2 regions of the Psychrobacillus sp. FSL W7-1457 genome follow, and region 2 is predicted to be linked to the other one. Evidence: predicted binding sites of a transcription regulator. Region 2 holds the regulator's gene; the other holds the start of a gene.
What was found. Region 2 encodes NrdR, which represses ribonucleotide reductase genes. Its sites were predicted from a motif close to AACACNATATATNGTGTT; they were not measured.

Region 1: NSQ95_RS10700 (vitamin B12-dependent ribonucleotide reductase) is a predicted target of NrdR. The motif match lies at 8,119-8,136, and genes of this name have one in related genera.

Annotation. Positions count from the first base shown of each region.
Region 1 covers NZ_CP151993.1:2,201,108-2,213,855, reverse strand. Annotated here, with positions in the region: gene NSQ95_RS10740 (hypothetical protein) at 1-350, shown strand, start outside; gene NSQ95_RS10735 (NUDIX hydrolase) at 728-1,294, shown strand; gene NSQ95_RS10730 (suppressor of fused domain protein) at 1,491-2,153, shown strand; gene NSQ95_RS10725 (ABC transporter permease subunit) at 2,437-4,392, shown strand; gene NSQ95_RS10720 (alpha/beta hydrolase) at 4,347-5,135, shown strand; gene NSQ95_RS10715 (ATP-binding protein) at 5,380-6,642, opposite strand; gene NSQ95_RS10710 (rhodanese-like domain-containing protein) at 6,716-7,099, opposite strand; gene NSQ95_RS10705 (biotin/lipoate A/B protein ligase family protein) at 7,203-8,039, shown strand; gene NSQ95_RS10700 (vitamin B12-dependent ribonucleotide reductase) at 8,198-10,765, shown strand; gene NSQ95_RS10695 (extracellular solute-binding protein) at 11,061-12,347, shown strand; gene NSQ95_RS10690 (sugar ABC transporter permease) at 12,417-12,748, shown strand, end outside.
Region 2 covers NZ_CP151993.1:2,527,159-2,539,906, forward strand. Annotated here, with positions in the region: gene rplT (50S ribosomal protein L20) at 1-77, opposite strand, end outside; gene rpmI (50S ribosomal protein L35) at 125-325, opposite strand; gene infC (translation initiation factor IF-3) at 356-877, opposite strand; ribosomal protein L20 leader region at 959-1,105, opposite strand; gene thrS (threonine--tRNA ligase) at 1,177-3,105, opposite strand; T-box leader at 3,399-3,625, opposite strand; gene dnaI (primosomal protein DnaI) at 3,676-4,617, opposite strand; gene NSQ95_RS12330 (DnaD domain protein) at 4,627-5,982, opposite strand; gene nrdR (transcriptional regulator NrdR) at 6,013-6,477, opposite strand; gene speD (adenosylmethionine decarboxylase) at 6,596-6,979, opposite strand; gene NSQ95_RS12345 (glyceraldehyde-3-phosphate dehydrogenase) at 7,257-8,261, opposite strand; gene coaE (dephospho-CoA kinase) at 8,386-8,973, opposite strand; gene mutM (bifunctional DNA-formamidopyrimidine glycosylase/DNA-(apurinic or apyrimidinic site) lyase) at 8,987-9,862, opposite strand; gene polA (DNA polymerase I) at 9,875-12,502, opposite strand.

The DNA of each region.
Region 1 (12,748 bases), 330 kb from region 2:
CAATCTCGATTGGCGAAGAGGCTATTAGAACATTTTTACTCGGTTACTCTTGGAGTTATTACGACGAAAATGAAGGCTCCATGGCTGCCATAGAGACAGAAACTATGCCGCCACCAAGTTTAGGGAATATTGATAAGGTAACGAAAGTAGATTCCAATTCAGAAGTTACACTAAAATTTGAAAGATCTCCAATCGATTATCAGTTCATAATTTGGGAATCGGAACATAATATAACTGGGACTTATGAGGAATTAGATCTTTCACAGCTCAAAGGGAAAGTTATATTCCAAGTCTTAGCAAACTGGGAAGAAGGAAAGGTAAGCTATTTTTTCTACATAAATATCCACTAACTTATTCAATTAACCGGTGCGTTAGTGAAATAATCCATTAAAGGTTTTTTGCATTTGTGTTGAATAAGTTAAATTTGTTCCAAGAATAAAAATAGGAATGTGAAACGTGGAGTTAATATTGTGTAATATCATAAAAATGGAATTGGAATTGTAGCTATATTGCTTATTATGAATTTTGGGATTTTAAAGAATACTACTGAATAGTGAGCCTAAAGTATGGATTTCCCTAACAGATGCGTTACTTCAAGGAAGAGTGAATTCTTTTTCTTGTTATTTTAAAGTCTCGGATTATTGAAATAGGAAATACGAGTAGAGAATAAACATGGAGGATTAGGATTCTTATCAATCATGTAATTATAAGGGGAGTAGTGATTAACATTAATATTAATCAAAATGTAAAAACATCAGGTGCTTACGTTTTATATCGGGGGTTGTTTATTTTTCAGGTAGGTCCTACAAAAGAGGCAGATAGACTTGGGGTAGTTAGACTCGGAGGTCATAAAGAATTTGAAGAAACCGCATTACAGACAGCTAGACGTGAAGTTTTTGAAGAGGCTTCAATGAAAATAACTCCACTAAATTCTCCAGTAACATATCATATAAGTGAGTGGGGAAATAAGCCTGCCATAATAAAGCTAGGCGAGGAAATAGCTCCAATTTTAGTTATAGGAAATGAAAAGGAATCTTTATCAATTATGTATCTTTCCTACTCTGAGAATGAACCAAATCCCTCTTCAGAAACGAATGGACTTCTACTACTAACTCCAAAAGATGTTCATTTTATCTGTAATAATAAAATTACTTTAATTGATTTTATGAAACAAAATGGAAAAGCGATCTTAAAAGGAAATATAAATAGAGATTTGGTTTTAACACCTTTTCCTCAACTATTGTTTCTTTCAAAATTGTTAAAAGAACATTCAGGTTTATTCATTATAAAATAATAAGGATGTTTGCCAAACTATACACTTAAACTTTGGGTGCTTTACTTCCAGAAGGAGTAAACTCTTTTTTATTGAGCTAAAGTAATAGGTCTTGATTTTCTTATTGTTGGTGAAGGAAATAGAATCTCCTATATTTGAAACTAATTTGCTATTTTTTCGTAGCATTAATAAAAGGTAAAGGCGAAAGGAAGATATTATGATGAACCTAGAAGAGTATAAAAAGCGAGCAGCGGAACAAGAGGATTGGTCACCAGGATGGGATGTAATAGATAGAGTCTTTGAGGAGTTGTATCCGAATCAAGAGCCGGCTCATTTTGGGACAGATTTACATGCTCGTGCTTGGTTAGGTGGAGACCAATATATTGATGGATATAGTATTTATCAGTCACCTAATGGGTACAAGCATATGGTGACTTATGGGATGACCGACTTATATGTGAATGATCAATCATTTGGGGGTAAATGGAGTGGTTGGGGATATGAAATGACAATAAAATTGGCAGAGGAAAATGTAGAGGATTGTTTATGGGCGGTATCCATGCTTTCTAATCTTGCCAACTATACATATACGCAGAAAAAACCTTTTGAGCCGTTTCAGTATGTTGCTGGCAATGGGGGTTCTATCCATATTGGAGTAGACTCTGCAATTACAGCGTTACTTGTTTTGGGTGACCCAGAGGTCTCAGGGGTGGATAGCCTCCATGGTAGAGTTGACTTCCTTCAATTGGTTGGAATCACCCAGAGGGAATTAGAGAGTTTAATAGAGGATCCAAGTAAGGTAGTGCTTCTTTCTGAGAGAATGAAGAAAGATAACCCTTATTTCATTACTGATATGAAAAGAACTCAGTCGTATATTTGATATAACGTCAACTACAAAAAACACCAACATTTTCTTATTGTTTGTAGAGGTAAGTAAGAGAGGATTCCAGTGGGATGAGAATGTTAAGATGCTACAAGCTTACGAGCGACAGCGACTGGAGGTGTTTTATCAGTTACCCAACGGAATTGCATCCTCCAAAATCAAAGAGGAAAAAGATAATTTATGATTAAGAAACAAATATTTAACATTTTTGAAACTTTTACCTAAATAGGTTCGTATACCCTTAGAGAGCGATAGAAGAGGTCTACCTAGGGGGAACAATATGCACAGATGGATTAATATATTAGGTAAATTTCTTTTAGGTATTATTGGGATTATTTTAATTAGCTGCGTTCCCATCGTTTTGTTTCAAGTAGGTAGCCTCTTTGACTTTTCTTTCTATTTACGAACAATTTTTGAGGTATGTAAAAGTTTGTTTTTACCATCTGAATGGCATCTTAGCTATCTCGTAATGCAAACAATGGAGATTATTCCGATTAGCATATCGGAATACTTGAAGGGTCCTTATTTCTATTCTATGACTATATTGATAGTCTCTTTTGTGTTTTCCTTTTTCATTTCATTTATATTAGCTATTTTTACGACTATTTCAAATGGTCCGGTCCAAAAGCTTTTACTACGATTTGCAAATATACTAAGTGCGATTCCTGATTTTGCATACATATTTCTTATTCAATTAGCCGTAGTACAACTGTATACGATGACAGGTTTACGACTCCTTTCTTTTTATAGCTTAGGAGGAGAAAGGGTTTATGCGGCTCCTATCATTTGCCTATCGGTGATGCCAGCCATTTTGTTTTATAAATTATTGGTGCTTTTATTTAAACAAGAGCTGGACCAGCCATATGTAGAGCTTGCTAGATCCAAGGGGCTTTCTAATCTCGAGGTGCTGATTAAGCACTGTACCCGTAATGTTCTGCAGAGTGTCTTCTTTCAATCAAAATCAATCGTCTGGCTCACTTTGTCCTCCTTGTTCATAGTAGAGTATCTTTTTGGGATAGAAGGGATTCTACACTATTTAACGAATGATTTTAGTCCAAAGGGTATTACTTTCATATTACTATCGATATTCATACCATTTTTTCTATTCTATTCGGTTGTTGAAAATCTGGTTAAAAGGGGTCGACAGGAAAAAAGCGTTATATTTGAAGGGTTACGAGTGCCACTCTTAGATCGACTGCAGTGGAAAGCAATTTTTCGATACAAAAATAAGGCACATACACGGAGCTTCAATATATTCTCCAGACAACGTCTGGATATAACAATTCCTGCATTAATAATTGTTGGACTATTCAGTGTGTCCATCGCCTATTATTTTATCTTTCATGACTATGTAGAGCAGGTAAATTTTTTATATGGTGAGAACTGTAGGCTTATCGGTAGGCCACCACTTCCTCCATCTAGTAGTATTATTTTTGGTACAGATCCATATGGATATTCTATTCTTCAGCAACTGCTTGTTGGAACAAAATATACAATTGGTATGACTGTGTTAATCGCTACGATCAGAGTAGGCGGCGGATATTTACTAGGAATTCTATATGCGTTCTTTCTGAACGAAAGATGGAGGAAGGTAATAAATAGTATCGCCGATGGTATGCACTTTTTACCTTTAACATTATTAATGTTTATATTACTTTTACCAATTTTAACTATTTCAACAAGTGGCTTAGAAACAAGCTTAGGAGAAAGGCTTTTCATCCAAGTTTTGATCATGTCCGTGTTAGTCCTCCCCATAACTACTAGTCTTATAGGGAATGAAATGAATGAGGCAATAAAAAAAGAATATGTGCAAAGTTCTGCTGTAATGGGCGGGTCATTAATATGGGTTATTCTGAAGCATATCAACCCACAAATAGGAAGAAAGCTTTGGTTATATTGGTCTCAGCATGTAGTACAAGTACTTCAAACACTAGTACATTTAGGGGTTTTATCTATTTTTGTCGGTGGAGCGATAAGCTTTCCAGATAGTGCTAGACTCTCTCCAGTCATTTACGAATTATCTGGAATGATATCTATTGCAAAGGAAGTATTTTTAACGAGACAACTATGGCTGATTCTACCACCATTAGCTATATTTATGCTGCTTATCTTTAGCTTTCAGAAGATAGCAGAGGGCTTCACAGAAAAACAAATGCAGTTAGGTATACAAAAGAAACGGCGGGAGTTTAAATGGCTTTATATTACAAGGAAGATGGCGAACAAAATGAACAAATAATTTTCTTTCTACATGGCGGCGGGGTCGGAGGTTGGATGTGGGACGAACAGGTTCAGTACTTTAAAGAAAAATATCATTGTATAGTACCTGATCTCCCAGGGCATGGTCGTAGTAGGGAGACTGATTTTGTCTCTATTAAAGATTGCGCATTTCAACTCTTACACTTACTTGAGGGAAAAAAAGAAGATAAAAAGATAATAGTCGTGGGATTTTCACTTGGTGCCCAAATTGCGATTCAGATGCTTAGTCAGTCTCCCAATTTAATCGATTATGCAATGATTAACAGTGCTCTCGTAAGAAAAGTACCATTTGGAAAGGAAATGGTTAAACCTACTATAAAGTTAACATATCCTTTGATAAAATATAGATTCTTTTCCAAGCTACAAGCTAAACAATTGTATATTGGTCCAAGCCTTTTTGAAAAATACTTTAAAGATAGCAATCGAATGTCTTTAGATACATTGACAATGGTTCTAGAAGAGAATATGTCTTTTCAAGTACCAGATTCCTACTCTGACGTAAAAGCAAGGCTTTTAATAACAGTAGGCGAGAAAGAAAGAAAAGTGATGAAAAGTTCAGCAATTGACCTTTTATGCAAGCAAGACAGGGCTCAGGCAATTACTATCACTGGTATTGGTCATGGAATTCCATTAGCAGCTCCAGAGTTTTTTAATGATATATTAGAAAACTGGTTAGAAGGTGCAGGACTACTTCTGAACACTAAAGTAATAACGAAATGTTGAACTAATAATGGAGCTTCTTTAACCAGGAATCACGTAATCTAGTAAGAAGAATGACTGTTAGAATGTTTCATTGCATCCCAACTACTATTCAGAATTTTTATTAACGCAAAATTCTTCTAATATATAGAAGAAACTCAATATTTTTTTAAGTTAAAATTTAATTGTCGTATGCTTTTTACCTTAAATGTTATCTTAAAAAAAGCAAAACACTCCCTTTTTTAGTGTTAGGAGTGTTTTGCTTTTTCTAAAAACCAATAGAATGATTGTCTTCTTCCCAGTCATTTTTTATGGTTCGTTTATTTTGTTTAATCAGCTCGTCGATCCGTGTTTCGTATTCCAGCTTACCATCATAATGCCAGTTTAGTGCAATGGACATGTACAGCTCGTTTAGTTGAGAAACGGATAAGCCTTTTGATCGTTTAGCTATATCTACTAAGACGTGGTCAAGAAGAATCTTCTTTATATCAAGCTTACGTAAATAATTTTCTCTCACTTGTTGGGGTGGTGAAGGAATCTCATATGCACGATCGAATCTTCCGGCACGGTTAATTAATGCTGGATCAATCTTCTGTGGGTAGTTAGTTGTTCCAATGATAAATAGACCCTCTCTAGATTGTGTTCCGTCTAATGTGTTTAAAAAGACAGATCTTGTATACTCGGGCATCGAGTCAATGTCCTCAATCACCAGAATAGCTGGGGCTAATCTAGAAACAATTCCAAAAACCTCTTGGATGGAGTGACTTCCTGTGAACTCAGTGATTTGCCAATACACAACGGGGGCATTAGTAGATCCGGTTATAGATTTAACTAATGTAGTCTTTCCATTACCAGGGGAACCATATAGTAATATCCCTCTTTTGTAGGGAAGGCCATAATCCTTGAAAAAATGTCCATCCTCTTTGAAAAATTCATCGATTGAACGAAAAATATCTTGTTTAATATGATTCTCTAGTAAAACTTCTTCTCGTGGAACAACTGCTTGTTCACTATATTTTCTTCGTTGCACCCCGTGCTCTGTGTCTACTAAAAAAGTAACAGACTGCATAAGAAGCTCACGAAGCTTTTCATTTATCTCTTCTAAAAAGAATAGGGCAGCTTTAGGTGAAGTTGAAAAGAAGAAGTATTCCGGCCAAGAGTTTCCTTCAGAGTAGTTAAATGCCATTGTGATAGCTACTTGATAATCTGGAAACAAAACAAGTGTATTTTCAAATGTACTCACAATTTCCAAATGGTTTTCCATGGAAAGTAAAGATTTACTGGAGATTTTACTTAAAGGCTTAGTGTCGTAAATATTTGCTAAAATTTTATAAGGAATCAATTGATGTTCCATCATTTCGATTAGACTAGTATCTAATTGATTAAATTGATTGTCAATGTTGACTATTTGCCAGTTGCCTGCCTGTTCCTCATTTAAAAGATTAGTGATTCGTCTTGTCAGAATAGCAAAATCCTCATAACTTGGATGAATCTCCCGAAATTGTTCTTCATGGGAAAATAATACTTTCATAGTAGTTCATGCCCCCTTAGTGTAAGCTCTAAACAAAAAAGGTTCCTCTTGTTAAGAAGAACCTTATGTTATACTATTTAGATTTGATTTTGCCGGTCCAGCCCTTAAAGCCGCCTTGTAACTGGTTAAGTTGCGTATGACCTTTTTTCTTTAAGAACATAGCTGCACGTCCACTTCTTGCACCATTTTGACAATACAGATATACTGGTTTGTCTGGGCGAATTTCTTTGTGGCGTTGTCTTAACTGTGAGGAAGGAATATTTCTTGCTCCAAGGATATGGCCACCATCAAATTCTTTAGGCTCGCGTACATCGATTAATTGAGCTTTACGATAGCCCTCGATGAATTGCTCCTGCGTAAGGTTTGTAACTGTTTTCTTTAGTCGGTATGCTGAAATTCCTGCATAAACTAATAATACGACCAATATTGCTATAATAATATAAAGAGTCTCTAACACGGTCTTTCCCCTTTCTATACTTCCATTATCTATTATAAAAGATTTGCTAGATACAATTCAATCATTTTGGTAAAATGAATAGCGTTGTTAGGGGGGAGAAAGTTTGAAAAAGACAAAATGGTATTTTATTGATTCAGGTCCGTGCGCCCCGTCCTATAATATGGCGCTTGACGAGGCCCTTTTAGATTGGCATAGTGAAGGGTTGATTCCACCAGTGATTCGATTCTATGAATGGAATCCTGCAACTCTATCGATTGGTTACTTTCAATCGGTAGAAAAAGAGATAGATATGGAAGCAGTTAAAAGGCTCGGTTTAGGATTTGTCCGCAGACCGACGGGAGGACGAGGAGTTCTTCATGAACATGAACTTACATATAGCGTGATTGTTTCGGAAAACTATCCAGATATGCCAGCAACAGTGACAGAAGCTTATCGAGTGATCAGTGAAGGACTATTAAAGGGATTTCAAAGTCTGGGATTAGAGGCTTATTTTTCTATTCCTAATACTCCAGATAAACTACAAGCCTTAAAAAGTCCGAAAACTGCTGTTTGCTTTGACACACCAAGCTGGTATGAGCTCGTAGTAGAAGGCAGGAAAGTAGCTGGAAGTGCTCAAACTAGACAAAAGGGTGTTATACTTCAGCATGGTGCAATTCTTTTAGACTTAGATGATGAAAAACTTGTGCAGACTTTCAAATTTTCTTCCGATGAAGTCCGGGAAAAAGTGAAAAATAGCATTAATCAAAAAGCTGTTGCTATAAACAAATTATTACAAAAATCGATACCAATAGACATATGTAAGGGTGCTTTTAAAAAGGGATTTTCGGAAGCCTTAAACATTGAATTGGTGCCATTTCATTTAAATAATGAACAAAATGAATACGTGAAAATGCTGGAAAGACGGCGTTATGCAAATGACGCCTGGAATTTTAAAAAATAAAAGTATGAAAGACATATGGAGAATATGAGGTATAGGAATTAATACTTAAAAATTAATTTGAAGAACTAAATTGCTTTACACCTCTATATGTAGTGCCGTATGATAAATGAAACTACTACATCTTGTGTCAATACGAGTTGTAGAAAGGAGGAAAAGAATTGGTAACTACTACAAATGAATCTCAAATAAAATTAAATGTAAAAGAATTAAATCACGATATCGAATTATTTCCTCAAGTACATCCAATAACAGAAGATATGAATCTAACACACAAAGGTGTGTCACGTTTGGTGATGATTGATCGATATTCATTCAAGGATACCGAAAAGAAAACACTAAAAGTAGGGGATTTTGTCGTATTAACGGTGAAAGAAGACCCTAAATTTCCTGCACGAGGTCTTGGTTATATTGTATCCATTAACCAGGAAGATAAAACGGCAGAAGTTTTAATCGAGGAAGATTATCGTAGTGCAATCGATGATAGTACTAAAGTTAAATCAGGAATCGTACGCCGTCCTTTAAGTGTTATTGAAAAACCTTTGGAGGTTTTCTATGAGCAAATTGCTAAGCGTAATGCGACTGGACTAGCTTCTGTTGAAGTGACAGAAGAAAAAAGAGCAGAATGGTTCGAAAAGTTCTATCAGCAATTAGTATCGCTAAAATTTATCCCAGCTGGACGAGTGCTATATGGAGCAGGTACAGGTACAGATGTAACTTACTTTAATTGTTACGTTATGCCTTTTGTTGCTGACTCACGTGAAGGCATCAGTGATCATCGAAAACAAGTGATGGAGATCATGAGTCGTGGTGGTGGAGTTGGAACAAACGGATCTACATTACGTCCTCGTAATACTTTAGCTCGAGGAGTTAATGGTAAGTCTTCAGGTTCGGTTTCTTGGTTAGATGACATTGCTAAGCTGACGCACCTAGTTGAACAAGGCGGTTCAAGACGCGGTGCTCAAATGATTATGCTTGCAGACTGGCATCCAGACATCGCAGAGTTTATCATTTCTAAAATGCAAAACCCACGTATTCTTCGCTTCTTGATTGAGAACACAAATGATGAAACAATCAAACAACTTGCAAAGGACAAGCTTAAGTTTAAGCCGCTAACTGCACAAGAGGAAGCAATGTACCAAGGAATTGTAAACTACCAACACATCCCTGGTTTAGGTGGATTTAGCGATGAAATCATACGCGATGCTCAAACGAAACTAAGAGATGGCGGAACTTTTTCTGTTCACAATCCGGAGTTTTTAACAGGAGCGAATATTTCTGTAACTTTAACTGAGGATTTCATGAAAGCTGTAGAAAAAGATGAAGACTTCGCTCTTCGCTTCCCTGCAACAGAAACTTATACAGAAGAAGAGATGGCTTTTTATAACGAAAATTGGCACAAAATTGGTGATGTTCGTGAGTGGGAGCGTATGGGCTACAAGGTTCGTACATATCGCACAGTGAAAGCGAAAGAATTGTGGAACTTAATCAATATTTGTGCAACTTACTCTGCTGAGCCAGGCGTATTCTTTATCGATAATGCTAACGAAAAAACAAATGCAACTGCATATGGTCAAAAGGTTGTTGCAACAAACCCATGTGGAGAGCAGCCACTTGCTCCGTATTCAGTATGTAACCTTGCAGCAGTCAACCTAGCTCAGTTTGCTAACAAAGATACAAAAACAGTTGATTTTGAAGCATTAAAAGAAACTGTTCGTGTGGGAGTTCGTATGCAAGATAACGTAATCGATGCTACGCCTTATTTCTTAGAGGAAAATAAAGTTCAAGCACTTGGTGAAAGACGTGTAGGTCTAGGTGTCATGGGATTAGCTGACCTTTTAATCTATTGCCAAAAAGAATACGGCTCTGAGGAAGGAAATCTTCTTGTTGATGAAATCTTCAAGACGATTGCTATAGCTGCGTACGAAACATCTGCAGACCTAGCAAACGAAAGAGGTAGCTTCCCGTTCTTGACTGGAGAAACAGAAGAGGAAACGAACAGACTTCGTAAGGCATTTACGGAAACTGGATTTATGCAAACAATGCCACAGGAGATTCGTGAAGCTGTACTTGAAAAAGGTATCCGCAATTCTCACTTATTGACTGTTGCACCTACTGGATCCACGGGTACTATGGTTGGAGTTTCTACTGGTTTAGAACCTTATTATTCATTTACGTATTACCGTAGTGGTCGTTTAGGTAAATTTATCGAGGTAAAAGCGGATATTGTACAAGAATACTTGGATGCAAATCCGGATACCAAAGAAGATGAATTACCTAATTGGTTTGTAACCGCAATGGAATTGCCACCAGAAGCCCATGCAGACGTACAATGTATCATTCAACGTTGGATTGATAGCTCTATTTCGAAGACTGTAAATGCTCCTCGAGGATATACAGTAGAACAAGTAGAAGGTGTTTACGAACGTCTATATAATGGTGGAGCAAAAGGCGGAACAGTATATGTGGATGGAAGCCGTGACTCCCAAGTTCTTACCCTTAAGGCGGAAGAAAACACTGTAAACGATGATACGGTGAAGGAAGAAAAAGTGATGGAAAAACGTCCAATCGTATTAATTGATACGATTCAAGATATACGTTCTACTAACGTTACAATCGGTTCAGAGGTTGGTAATACCTGTCCTGTCTGCCGTAAAGGAACGGTAGAGGAAATGGGCGGATGCAACACTTGTACAAATTGTAATGCCCAGTTGAAATGTGGACTGTAAATTTTATAGAGAGCATTTGATATGGATTTGAATTAAGTTTGTACAATTTCAAATAAAATTACACCCCTTTGGATTATTTTATCCAAAGGGGTTTTATTATGTCCAAAACACCTAAATAAGGGATAGGTGCTTCTTAAAATCAACATCATCATACTTATATAGATTAAAATATTATTTTGGTATTTTATTTCAAATATATAAAATAATTCTAAAATTTTATATTGACGCTCGATATGTATTCTCTTATATTTGAATTATGTTAATATTCAAAATAATTCGAAAGGGGATTGATTGTATGCAAACAAAAAGGTTAATGACTAAAATTTTTCTTCTATTTATTTTAAGCTTATTAGTTTTTGGGTGCAGTGATGAGACATCAAGCAACGGGAACAAAGAAACCGATGGAGGAAAAACTCTAGAGGAAGTAAATTTGGTTATGTATAGCTGGAGACCAGAGGACCGAGAAATGTATGAAAAGGCAATTACGAAGTTTCAAGAAACTTACCCTCATATTAAAATAGATTTTCAGCCATATAAATCTACTGAGTATAATACGATACTATCAAATGCACTGATTTCTGGAGATGGACCTGATATTATTCAACTTCGACCATACAGTGGAGCTAAATCTATAGCTGATAACGAATACCTTCTTGCGTTAGATGATCTTAATGGAATTGATAATATTAGCGAAACTTATCTGGATGCAGCTAAAGGCAGTGACGGCAAGGTTTATGGTGTACCTTTATCTTTAAATGCCGGTGTTATTTTTTATAATAAAAAACTTCTAGAAGAGAATGGCATAAAAGAGCCTAAAACATGGGTCGAGTTTATAGAAGCATGTAAAAAGCTTAAGGATGCAGATATAATTCCAATTGCTCAATCGGGAAGAGCTGCATACTTGTTGTCGATGACCCACGGAGTCATCGCACCTGGTGCTTATGACAATAATGCATATGTAGAAAAAATTATATCTGGAAGTACAAATTTAAAAGATAATAAATTTGTGGAATCAGTTAAAAGAATGGGTGAATTAAAGGAATTTTTCCCGAAAGATTTTATCGCATTGGAAGATTCAGATGCACAAACATTGTTTTTCACCGAGCAAGCAGCCATGTACATTAACGGAGACTATCGGTTGAGTAATATTGAGACTACTGCTCCGGATTTACCTGTTGGTATCATTCCGGGTCTGTCTAACGAAGAGAGTGAAGATCCTGCAGTAGTGACTTGGGTGGATGGATCCTACGCAGCTGTTAAAAATTCTGAGTATCAAGAAGAAGCAAAGTTATTTATGGAATTTTTAACATCATCAGAGTTTGGTCAAATTTTTACAAACGAATCAAATAGGTTAAGTGCAGTGAATGGAGTAGAACCTCAGCATCCACTGGTTAAATTAGTTTCAGAGGCTAGTGAAAAGCACTCAACTCCATATTTAATGCTAGTTCATTTTGGTGAAGGTGAGCCAACAACAAAAACAACTTTTGAGAATGCACTACAAGGTATGTATCTAGATGAATTATCGGTAGAGGCTGTTATTCAAGAGTCTCAACTAAATGCTGATAGAGCAGCCGGTAAATAAGTGAAGTAAATTTATTCAATTTAATTTAGAGCTGAATTTCAGCTCTAAATTATTTTAAGGAGGGATAAAATGGTAGAAATTAAGCCTTCGAAATCTATGGGTGCTGCTAATAGGAAATTCAAGAAAAATTTTAATTTTAAAAAACATCTTGTTCATTTATTTCTATTACCTGCGGTCTTATTATATGGAATATTTCAGCTTTATCCACTTATTACGGCTGTAATAAACAGCTTTTATTCATGGAATGGCTTCAATCGGGATACCTTTATTGGAATTGATAACTTTATTTTGATATTTACCGAATCACCCTTTAAAGAAACTTTTTATAATGCATTTAAACATAATTGGATATTCTTTATAGTCAATGTATTTTCTGAATTAGTAATTGCATATATCTTAGC
Region 2 (12,748 bases):
CCGTAATAACCTTTAGCTAATTTTAATACCTTTTTACGACGCTTGCGCGTCACTGTTCCGCCTTTTACGCGTGGCATGTTCATTACCTCCTGCTATTCTTTCGAATAATTTGATTTCGTTTAAATTATTTCATGTAAGTAAGTAAAGTTTTGATACGTTTGTAATCGCCTGAAGAAGCTACTTTAGTTTTACGTAGTTTACGTTTAGCTTTAGTAGATTTGTTAGCGAATAAGTGGCTTCCAAAAGCACGGTCATGTTTTAATTTACCTGTACCCGTTTTTTTGAAACGCTTTGCAGCTCCACGGTGAGTTTTCATTTTCGGCATGTCGAATTCCTCCTAAACAATTGTACTCTATTACTGTTTTTCGTTCTTCGGTGCAAGCACCAAGAACATACTGCGTCCGTCCATTTTCGGTTTTGACTCGATAGTGGATACTTCCGCACAAGCTTCTGCAAATCTATCTAAAACTCGTTGTCCGATCTCTTTATGAGTAATGGCACGACCTTTAAAGCGAATAGATGCTTTCACTTTGTCTCCTTTTTCAAGGAACTTGATCGCGTTTTTCAATTTCGTTTGGAAATCATGCTCATCGATAGTCGGGCTCAAGCGAACCTCTTTCATTACGATAACTTTTTGATTTTTACGAACTTCACGATCTTTCTTTTGCTGCTCAAATTTGAATTTACCATAGTCCATGATACGAGCGACCGGTGGCTTGGCTTGAGGAGCCACAAGGACAAGATCCAAATTTACACGACCTGCTATTTCAAGTGCTTCGTTACGTGTTTTTAAACCTAATTGATCACCATTTTGATCAATAACGCGTAGTTCGCGTGCTCGAATGCCATCGTTCACATACATGTCTTTGCTAATAATGATCCACCTCCAGATAGTGTCGCGAATACATGGTTTGGGCATAAATTCCGTAGAAACGAATCAGTCACGCCGTTTTCGATCCAATAAAAAAGCGAGCAGACATCTGTTAATGTCTGCCCGCCGATATGAGAAATATGTAGCAACTACATATTACAGTCGATCGTGTGCTTACCAGTCAACAACCAATGTGTCGAGCAGGTGAGAAGCGGGCAGCCTCTTCTTATACCACAAACTTGTATTCAATAACCTAAATAACTATACCATCCACAAAACTATTTGTCAACAATATAATTATATAATTAATTGTGTGCTACTTCTTCTTGCAAACGAGCTAAAAATTCGTCGAAAGGAATACTTTCGGATTTTTGCTCTCCATATTTACGAACGTTTACATTACCTGATTCTAACTCTTTATCTCCTAGCACTAGCATATAAGGAATCTTTTGCATTTGTGCTTCGCGAATCTTGTAGCCAAGCTTTTCTTCGCGGTCATCCATTTCTACACGGAACCCACCTGCAACTAATTGCTCTTCAATTTGCTTAGCATACTCGAAATGTACTTCATTAGAAACTGGAATAATCTCAACTTGTACTGGTGCCAACCAAGTTGGGAAAGCTCCTTTGTATTCTTCGATTAGGAATGCAACAAAACGTTCCATAGTAGAAACTACTCCACGGTGAATAACGACAGGACGATGCGGTTTTCCATCTTCTCCTACATATGTTAGATCAAAGCGCTCTGGTAGTAAGAAGTCTAATTGAACTGTTGATAATGTTTCTTCCTTACCAATAGCAGTTTTCACTTGAACATCTAGTTTTGGACCGTAGAATGCTGCTTCGTCTTCTGCTTCAATATAATCTAATCCTAATTCATCCATAGCTTCTTTTAGCATACTTTGAGCTTTTTCCCACATTACATCGTCGTCAAAGTACTTTTCTTTATTGTTAGGGTCTCTGTAAGATAAACGGAATGAGTAATCTTTCAAGTCAAAGTCTTTATAGACAGAGATGATTAATTCAACAACCTTTTGGAATTCCAATTTAATTTGATCTGGACGTACAAATAAATGGGCATCGTTCAAAGTCATCCCACGTACACGTTGAAGTCCTGATACTGCTCCAGACATTTCATAGCGGTGCATTGTTCCTAGCTCCGCGATTCGTAGAGGAAGGTTACGATAAGAATGCATACCGTTTTTGAATATCATCATATGGTGCGGACAGTTCATTGGACGCAATACTAGTGTTTCATTGTCCATCTCCATAGGAGGGAACATAGAGTCTTGGTAATGCTCCCAATGTCCTGATGTCTCATAAAGTTCTTTAGACCCTAAAACTGGTGTGTAAACGTGTTTGTAACCAAGCTTTAGCTCCTTGTCTACAATATAACGCTCAATTACGCGTCGGATAGTTGCACCGTTTGGTAACCATAGAGGCAAACCTTGTCCAACCTTTAAAGAGTTAGTGAAAAGCTCTAGCTCCTTACCAATTTTACGATGGTCACGTTCTTTTGCCTCTTCCAACATTTTAAGATGCGCTTGAAGGTCCTCTTTTTTAAAGAATGCAGTTCCGTAAATACGTTGAAGCATTTTATTGTCACTGTTACCTCTCCAATATGCTCCTGCAATGCTTAACAGTTTAAACTCTTTTAGCTTTCCTGTAGAAGGAACATGAACACCACGGCAAAGGTCAAAGAAATCTCCTTGCTCGTAAATCGAAACTTGTTCTCCAGCTGGTATCGCTTCAAGAAGCTCTACTTTATACTCATCATCCTGAAACTTTTCAAAAGCTTCTTCGCGAGAAACGTCATGACGAATAATTTCGATGTTTTCATTAATAATTTTTTTCATTTCTTTTTCTATTAACGGTAAGTCATCAGCTGTAATTGGCTCTGGTGAGTCAATATCATAGTAGAAACCATTTTCAATGACTGGTCCGATTCCTAGCTTTACATCTTTAAATAGACGCTTTACTGCTTGTGCCAGTAAGTGAGCTGAACTATGACGCAGAATTTCTAACGCTTCATCTGACTCGGGAGTAATAATCGCAATCTCTCCATCCTCAGTAATTGGTGTTTTAAGATCGATCAGCTGACCGCTTAATTTACCTGCTAAAGCTTTTTTTCGAAGCCCTGGACTAATAGATTGTGCTATTTCTTCTGTAGTTGTTGATGAAGGAAACTCTTTTACTGCTCCATCTGGAAATTGTAATTTAATAACATCTGCCACGTTGAACACTCCTTAATAATTTTTAGATTAAGTATTAGCCTAAGACTGCTCTTCCCTAGAGCAGATTAGTTGGTTTAGGTAAGACGATTCATTATTTTTAGACAAAACAAGAAAAGCGGAGGCGCCTGTATCTGCCCCGACAGGCAAATGGGGAAAAGCGAGGAGGTAGTTCCTCAGCCACCACAGCTTTTATCCATTTGACCCCGAGGGGCAAGGCGGTGGAGCTAGACATCAATTGATTCACATGTTCAGAATTTTTTAATTTCCTAAACAACAAAAAAACCCCGTCCCGGTAAAGGGACGAGGTTTAAATCGTGGTTCCACCCTTCTTCTATCTATACGAATATAGACGAAGCTTTGCATCGGTTAACGGACCGGTGACCGGCAAGCTGCTACTACAATTTCACAGCTGCTGCTCGGAGGTGGTAAATCGATTGCCGGTGCTTAAGAAGCTTTCAGCCAAGGCTTCTCTCTCTAAAAAGTCGTACAAACTGATCATTATCCTCTTCAACGCATCTACTTGTTCTTATGAAAATGATTATACGCCACGACTTTAGCATTTGCAAGTAGTTATTTATGCTCTCTCCAGTTCTTCCCTTGAAGAGCAACTGGTATAGTCAGCGCCTTGATCCGTTCCATAATACGTCCTGCTTTTACTACCTCTTTTTCTCCTCGTTGAGTATAAGAAAGATGATGCTGTAATTCATCATAGTTAAAGTTAGAAGACATAAAGGTTGGAAGCTGTTCTGACATCCTGTAGTGGAGAATAGTTCCTATAATTTCATCACGAGTCCAGCTAGACATTGTTTCTGCACCAATATCGTCTAGCATAAGCACAGGTGCTTTTTTTACAAACTCTACTTTTTCAGGAAGAGATTGATCTTGTATAGCCTGTTTCATTTCGCGAAGAAATTCAGGGACGTATACAACTACTGAATGAATATGTCTAGCTGCTAGTTCATTTGCTAGTGCGCCCAATAAGTAGGACTTACCGACTCCAAACTTCCCGTAAATATAAAGTCCTTTTGCAGGCAATTTATTTGTTCTTTCCCATTCATTTAAGAAGTCCTTAGCAGCTCGAACTGCTACAACACGGCTATCATCTTGTAAGTCTAAGCTTGAGAGACTAGCCTCCATCACCTCTTTAGGCATATGAATACTGTCTATCATAGAGGTCACTTTTTTACGCTCATCCTCTATAACCCCTCGTTTACACCTTACATACTCAACATCTATTAGGCTCCGGTCTAACACTAGCTTCGGCTCATAGCCCTTCATAAAATTCGCACATTCGTCTAAGGAAGGACAGCCCTTGCAATCGTGAGACTGTGATTTATATTCATATAACTTACTCAAGCTCCGATTAATTACCTGTTTAGATATTACATCTGAGTTTTCCTCTATAAATGCTTGTATATTCGGTTCCTCTAATACTTCCTGCTGCAACTCATCCAATCGAGAAGTAAATTCAGGAGTGACTACTCTTTTGAGCGTTTCATTAATCCGTTCCATTTCCTTCACCTACCTTTTCATCATTCCTAGTTCTTCTAATAGCTTTTGCCTTTCAGCATCTATATCTTGTATGCCATTTGTCTCTTTTCCTGTAAGCTTTAACTCGTCATCTTTTTTATAAAACCAATCTGGCACCTTTTCTTCTCTAGTCGGTTTTTTCGAATATGTCTTTTGCTTAGATCCTTCGCTTTTCCATTTCATGTACTGCTCATGCTCGTTTCTTGCTAATTCCATAGCTTCCTTAGCTGTTTTAACGTCCTTGCGCATCCAGTGAGAAGCAATCTTTTCTGCATAATTCTTCGTCAGCTTCATGTCTGTACGAAGAAGCACATATTGTAACAGGACATTAACTACCCCGATAGGCATTTTATAATGCGTGACAAAATAATTGGCTAACTGAACGTCTGCAAGTATAGGTTCTTTCCCATTAGCAATATCCTTCAAGACCTTTGCAGGAGCAGTCGTTTCCAAATATTGAATCAGCTCTTCTTCTTTGGTTAGTTTCTTTTCATCTGTTTGTACTACTTTCGAAGCTGGTTCTATTTTTTGAATAACTGGGGCAGTGCGAGAGACCGTTAACTTATAATACTCTGCACAAGCTTTTTTCAATCTAGCATCCGAAAGACGAAGTTCATCATCCAAAGCTAGAATAACGACCTTTTGCATTTCTACCGGCGATAGATTATACAAAAATGCAAGCTTTGCAATTACTTCCTTAGCTTCTGTTGTCATGGCAGACTTCGGAACCAGTTGCTCAGATAGACCATCTTGTAGCAAGGAGAAATCGAAATCCTCGTAATAGAAAGGTACAGAACTATTTCGTGTCTTTGACTGGAAATTTTCTTCCGTTGATGCAGGTAAACCTGTTTTAGTAGTTGGTTTAAAAACATCCACAAAGGTTCTTGAGACGTCTGTATACTCATGTTGCCAGTTAGACGTTTGAATGTAACGGCTTCTAAGCTGTTTATATGCACTTTCTCCAATTTTGTTTAGTAGGTACATGGATAACAAAGGATCCTTTAGAAAAGATTCCGCATCTAGAGGAGCTTCAAGTTCATAGCAGAAGCTGCGTCCATCTCCATTGGGCTTTTGCCATGTGCGCAGCAGGCCAATTGCTTCTAGCGCAATTCTAGCTTGAAAAACTTTTCCCAATGATAAACCAAGGACATTTAATAAATGATAATGTGTCCATTGGTTTTCACTTTGCATTTCTCCATCAGCCCATAACGTCAAATAAAGGCTCATGCTTTCTGCTCCGACTAGTGGCTGATAAAATAACGTCAGCAGCTGACGATCATAGTCAGAAAAAGAATACGGCAAGCGAATCATATATGTATCTGTCGAGTGTAGCTCCTTATATAACATCACTTGTTTACCTACTCCTTAAATAATTGCTTATAATGAAGGATTCTTTTTTAAGATTTCCTTTAACTCATCAATGAAAACATTTATGTCTTTAAACTGGCGATATACAGAAGCGAATCTTACATAGGCAACCTCATCAATCTCAGCAAGCTTGTCCATGACCTTTTCGCCAACTTCCTCTGATTTAACTTCAGAGTTACCTGTTCTTCTTAGTTCCTTTTCAATATAAAACACAACTTCCTCTAATTGGTCAAGTGCAACAGGTCTCTTCTCACATGCACGTATTAGCCCTCGCAATATTTTCTCTCGGCTGAATTCTTCTCGAGATCCATCTTTCTTTACGACAATTAAAGGAGTTTCCTCTACCTTTTCAAAGGTCGTGAAGCGAAACCCACAATCCTCACACTCTCTCCTTCTTCTAATTGCCTTATTATCATCTATCGGTCTGGAATCGACCACTTTAGTGCCATTAAATTGGCATGCTGGGCATTTCATAGAACCTCTCCTAAACGTTTGCTTTAATTTTGTATACCTATTATAACAACTTTTCCTCATAAAATCGAAAAAGCAGAGGAATAAATTCCTCTGCTCACTCAGTTTTGTTCATGTTTCATTACACTTGAACTGTCATGCGTTCTTTAGGTGCCTTGACTGGACCCATTCCACGTGGCATTTCGAGCGTTTCGCGTGTTCCAGCATTAAGAGCATCTGCAATATAGTTAGCCGCGATTGATGGATCTAAATCACCACAAGTATACACATCAATGCTTGCATAACCGTGCTCTGGAAAGCTGTGAATCGTTAAATGCGACTCGGAAATTATAACGACTCCACTTACACCTTGTGGTGCAAATTTGTGAAATGCAACTTCTCTAACTTCTGCACCTGATTTTAGTGCAGCATCAACAAATGTTTGTTCGATAAATTGCATATCGTTAAGTTTGTCGAAATCGCACTCCCATAGTTCTGCAATAATGTGACGTCCCATTGTCTCCAATGTCCGTTTCCCCCTTTGATAAGTTTTATTTTTAACATCAAAGTTGACTACCACGGGGGAAAGTTAGTCCTAAGAGGTCCTAACCCTTTAAGTAGTCTATGTACTAGAAGTACACGATTTCCATTATAAAACATATTAACTAATAGTGCAATATAAAAAAACCTCTTTCTAGTAATACTAGAAAGAGGTAGGCATTATGTTAATATTAGGAAAAACACTCATTAGTGAAGCATAATGTCAGACTCAATTAAATTAAATAAAATAAGTTATTACGATATTACAATCCACTTGCAACTTTTTTAGCTAAGTCTACCACTCTTGCTGAATAACCCCATTCATTATCATACCAAGCAAGTACTTTAACTTTTGTTTTACCCATTACCATAGTAGTCAGTCCATCTACAGTACTAGAATTAGTAGTTGTATTGAAATCAATCGAAACCAATGGCTCATGAGTAATTCCCAAAATGCCCTTCATAGAGCCCTCGGCTGCTTTTTGGAACGCAGCATTTACTTCTTCCGCTGTCACTTCTTGTTGAACATCCACAACTAAATCTACTAAAGAAACATTAGGAGTAGGAACGCGTAAAGCCATTCCATGAATCTTTCCTTCTAGCTCTGGCAATACAAGTGAAAGGGCTTTCGCTGCACCGGTCGAAGTAGGAATAATAGATTGCCCACAAGAACGCGCACGTCTTAAATCTTTATGGGGGTTATCTAAATTATTTTGGTCATTTGTATAGGCATGAACTGTAGTCATTAAACCGTTTTCAATACCAAAGGCATCGTTTAATACTTTTACTACTGGTGCCAAACAATTAGTTGTACAGCTTGCATTTGAGATGATTTGGTGATTTACTACGTCTAGCTTTTCATCATTTACACCAATGACAATCGTTGCATCCTCATTTTTGGCAGGTGCTGTAATAACGACCTTCTTAGCCCCAGCTTTTATGTGACCTGATGCTTTTTCTCCATCATTGAATTTACCAGTAGATTCAATTACGATATCCACATTCAATTCTTTCCATGGAAGTTTTTCTGGCTCACGCTCGTTTACGATCTGTACATGTTTACCATTTACGATTAGAGCATTATCTCCAATCTCAATTTCTCCAGAGAAAGTTCCATGTGTAGAATCATATCTTATTAGGTGAGCTAAAGTTTCTAATGGGTATCTAGCATTAATAGCTACTACATTAAGTTCCTCTTGTACGATTGCTTGGCGAAATACCATTCTTCCGATTCTTCCAAAACCATTGATTGCAATTGAAGCTGACATATAATAAGTCCTCCTATAACGTGTGATACTTTTTCTTTTATAATCATGCATTAGTATAACACAATTTTAGAATTATGTAGCCTTAAAATACCCTGTTTTTAAATTCGTTATTTTCAAATAATTATTACTTCCAAGCTCTAAGAATTTTTTCTAGCTGCTCCCTAGTTGACTCCAAAGTACCATTATTATAAATGACAGCATCTGCGCCCTTCTCCTTAATAGACAAAGGCAACTGAGATTGAATTCTTGCTTTTGCTTCCTCTTTGGAATAATTATTTCTAGCCATTAGCCTGTTCAGTTGAGTTTCTTCTGATACAGTAACGACAATAATTTTATCCACGTAAGATTGGAGCTTACTTTCAAAAAGCAATGGGATATCCATTATAATAACCGGATGACCTGCTAGTAACATTTCCTCTTTTTGTCTCATCATTTCCGCTCGAATGGCCGGATGCATAATATCATTCAGCTGTTTTCTTTGGGCGGGTGAAGAAAAAATTATTTCACCTAGCTTCGGACGATTTAGTTCACCATCCGCATTAAGTATCTCGTCTCCAAAAACCTCCGTTATTGCCTGAAGAGCATCTGTTCCTTTTTCCACAACGATTCTTGCTACAAGATCTGCATCAATAATGGGATATCCCATTTCTTTCAGCATATTTGACACCGTACTTTTGCCGCTAGCGATACTTCCAGTCAATCCAATGATCATGATGAATCCTCCGTTACTTTTGGCACGAACCACAATAGGTAGATGTTCGGCCAGCTATTGTTTTTTGCTTGGTAGCCTTCCCACAGATTGGGCAGCTTTTTTTGCTATACATTTGTAATCTATGCTGCATCGTTCCTGCTCCACCATTAATAGAGCGATAATCTGAAATAGTACTTCCACCATTTTCAATGCTGTCTAACAGTACTGTCACTATTTCCTGAAACAGTTGAATTTTTCTTGCTTTACTTATTCTTTTTACTGTCCGGGCAGGATGTATTCTAAGATTAAATAATGCCTCTGTGGCATATATATTGCCACAGCCTGAAACGACATGACCATCCATGATGAACTCCTTGATAGCTTTGTTTTCATAGCGCGGCAAGAGACTCATCTGTAGAAAATGCTCTAATGCTCCATCGTCAAAAGGCTCGGGAGCCATCAAAAGTAAAGGTGGATAGTCTGCTTCGGTTTCTAGCAGACGTAGCTCGCCAAACCGACGTATGTCCGCATATACAAGCATTTCTCCTTCTTCAAAATGAAGAGTAACATGACTATGCTTTTTAAACTTTTCCTCTAAGATGTCATCCAAGGTCCTTACATAGAACCAAGCACCAGACATGCCCAAATGTGAAACGAGTAGAAATGGTTCTCCATATTGGTTTTTCAAATGAAAATAAATATATTTCGAGCGCCGTTCAATTCGAGCGATCACCATACCAGGAAGAGCAGCCTGGAATGACTCCACGTCTGCTCCCTTGATAATAGCTTCCTTTCCAACTTGCTTTGATTTTATGATGGTTGGAGAAACATCCACTGATTGAATCAATTTACCTGTGACAACAGGCTGAAGTCCTCGAACAACACCTTCCACCTCTGGTAATTCTGGCATACATAAAACTCCTTACTTTGTATCGTACCAAGATGATCCAAACGCATACTCCACTTTAAGAGGAACGTTTAGCTCAATCGCAGATTCCATTACCTCAGGAACGATTTTCTCAAGCAGTGCAATCTCTTCTGGAGGAGCCTCGAATATTAGCTCATCATGCACTTGAAGAAGCATCTTGGTTTGCATGTTTTCTTTTTTAAGTCGTGCTGCCATATCAATCATCGCTTTTTTAATGATATCTGCTGCGCTTCCTTGTATAGGCGTATTCATAGCTGTGCGTTCAGCAAAGCTTCTCAGATTAAAATTAGAGCTAGTTATTTCCGGCAAATATCTTCTACGGTTCAAAATGGTCGTAACGAAACCTTTTTGCTTAGCTGTTTGAATACTGTCATCCATATATTCCTTTACTCCAGGGAAGCTTTTCAAATACTTCTCGATAAATATAGCAGCTTCTTTACGAGTAATATCTAAGCTTTGAGATAGACCGTAATCACTAATTCCATAAACAATACCAAAGTTAACTGCTTTTGCTGCACGGCGCATATTAGAATCAACAGCGTCTGCCTCTACATGGAATACATCCATAGCGGTTTTAGTATGGATATCCATATTATTCTTAAAGGCTTCCATCAGGTTTGCATCCTCTGCCATATGTGCAAGCACCCGTAGCTCTATTTGAGAATAATCAGCTGCAAACATAACCCATTCAGGATTACTTGGTACAAACGCTTTACGAATTTTTCTACCTTCTTCAAGACGGATAGGAATATTTTGCAAGTTAGGATTGATAGAGCTTAAGCGCCCTGTTGTTGTTAGAGCCTGCTGGTATCTAGTATGAATTTTCTCGTCACTCTCATGGATTTCTTTTAAAAGTCCTTCGATATAGGTTGAATTTAACTTCCCTAATTGACGGTACATTAGAATCTGTTCAATAATTTCATGCTCACTAGCTAGTTTCTCTAACACATCGGCTGCTGTAGAATAGCCAGTCTTCGTTTTCTTAATAGGTGGCAGTCCTAGCTTTTCAAAAAGAATGACGCCAAGCTGCTTTGGAGAATTAATATTAAATTCTTCTCCCGCTAAAGCATGGATGTCACCTTCAATTTGCTTCAGCTTGATTTCTAAATCATGGCCCATTTCAACAAGTACTTGTTTATCCACTTTTACTCCATCTGACTCCATTGTCCCTAGAATAGATGCTAGTGGTAATTCCAACTCCTTGTATAGCTTAAATTGTTCATTTTCTTTTAATTTCTTTTCAAGGATAGGTTTTAAATGCCATAAAGCTAATGCCTTTCTAGTTGCATGCTCCGCAAGCTTCTCTTGCTCGGGAACAGACTTTTTGGCTCCTTTTCCGTAAATTTGCTCATTGCTTAATACATTATAATAACCATATTCTTTCCCTATCGTTGCTACATCATCTGCAGACAAAGATGCATTATCTATATAGGCTGCCAGTATTAGATCAAACTCCACCCCAGCAATGCTTACTCCATGTTTTCTGCTTACTGCTTGAGTTGCTTTTGAATCCACGACATACTTTGTTTTGGACTCATCCTCTAGCCAAGCACAAAATTCTTTTGATTGGAAAGCTGTTTCTCCAGGGATAAAATAAGATTTTTCCCCATCTGACAACGCAATGCCCAATAAATCGGCTCTATGGTACTGTTCATCATATAATTCCAAGTGCAGGGACATTTCATCTACTAAGAAACTAGAGTTCACGTTCTCTACAATTTCAAAAGTCGTTTCCGTGGTAGAATGCTCCTCTGCAACATACTCCGTTTTTTCTAATAAAGTTTTAAAGGATAGTTCCTTCCATATAGAAATGACTTCATCCATATTTGGACCACTATAAGTGATATCCTCAAGTGACACATCGATAGGAGCGTTTATTTCAATAGTTGCAAGCTCCTTACTCATCTTAGCCTGTTCCTCATTGGCTATAAGCTTTTCCTTTAGCTTAGCACCACTAACTGAATCGAGCGCTTGATATAGTTGCTCAACAGATCCATGCTCCTTTAAAAGTTTAATGGCTGTTTTTTCACCAACGCCTGGAACTCCCGGAATGTTATCAGAGGAATCCCCCATTAATCCCTTCATATCGATGATTTGAAGTGGTGTAAGTCCGTATTTTTCTTGAACGTGCTCTGGTGTATATTTCTCTATGTCTGTAATTCCTTTTCTCGTAATATACACTGTAGTCGAATCAGTAGCTAGCTGAGTTAAATCCTTGTCTCCTGACACAATGACAACCTGCTGTCCCTTCTTTTCAGCCTGTCGACTTAGCGTCCCTATAATATCGTCTGCCTCGTACATTTCCAGCTCATATCGTTTAATGCCATAAGCATCTATAAGCTTGCGTAAATATGGAAATTGCTCTGAAAGCTCGGGTGGAGTTTTCTGTCTTCCTCCCTTATATTCTTCAAAAGTGGAATGGCGGAAGGTAGTTTTCCCTGCATCAAATGCCACGAGCATGTGTGTAGGATTCTCTTCATCCATAATTTTTTGAAGCATCATTGTAAAGCCGTAAACAGCGTTTGTATGTATTCCATGTTCGTTCGTTAATAAAGGAAGGGCAAAGAATGCACGATAAGCTAAACTATTCCCATCTAATAATAGAATTTTTTCAGATGACATGAATCATTCACTCCTTAGTTATATTGTTTTACATTAGCTTGTACAAAGAAAAGCGCAACCGCCTATCTCTGCCCCGACAGGCAAATGGGAAAATGCGAGGAGTCAGCTTCTCAGCCACCGCAGTATTTTCCCATTTGACCCCGAGGGCAAGGCGGTGAAGCTAGACATCAAGAAATGCGCAAGCGCCTGTCCTGCCCCGACAGGCAAATGGGTAAATGCGAGGAGGCATTTTTTCAGCCCCCACAG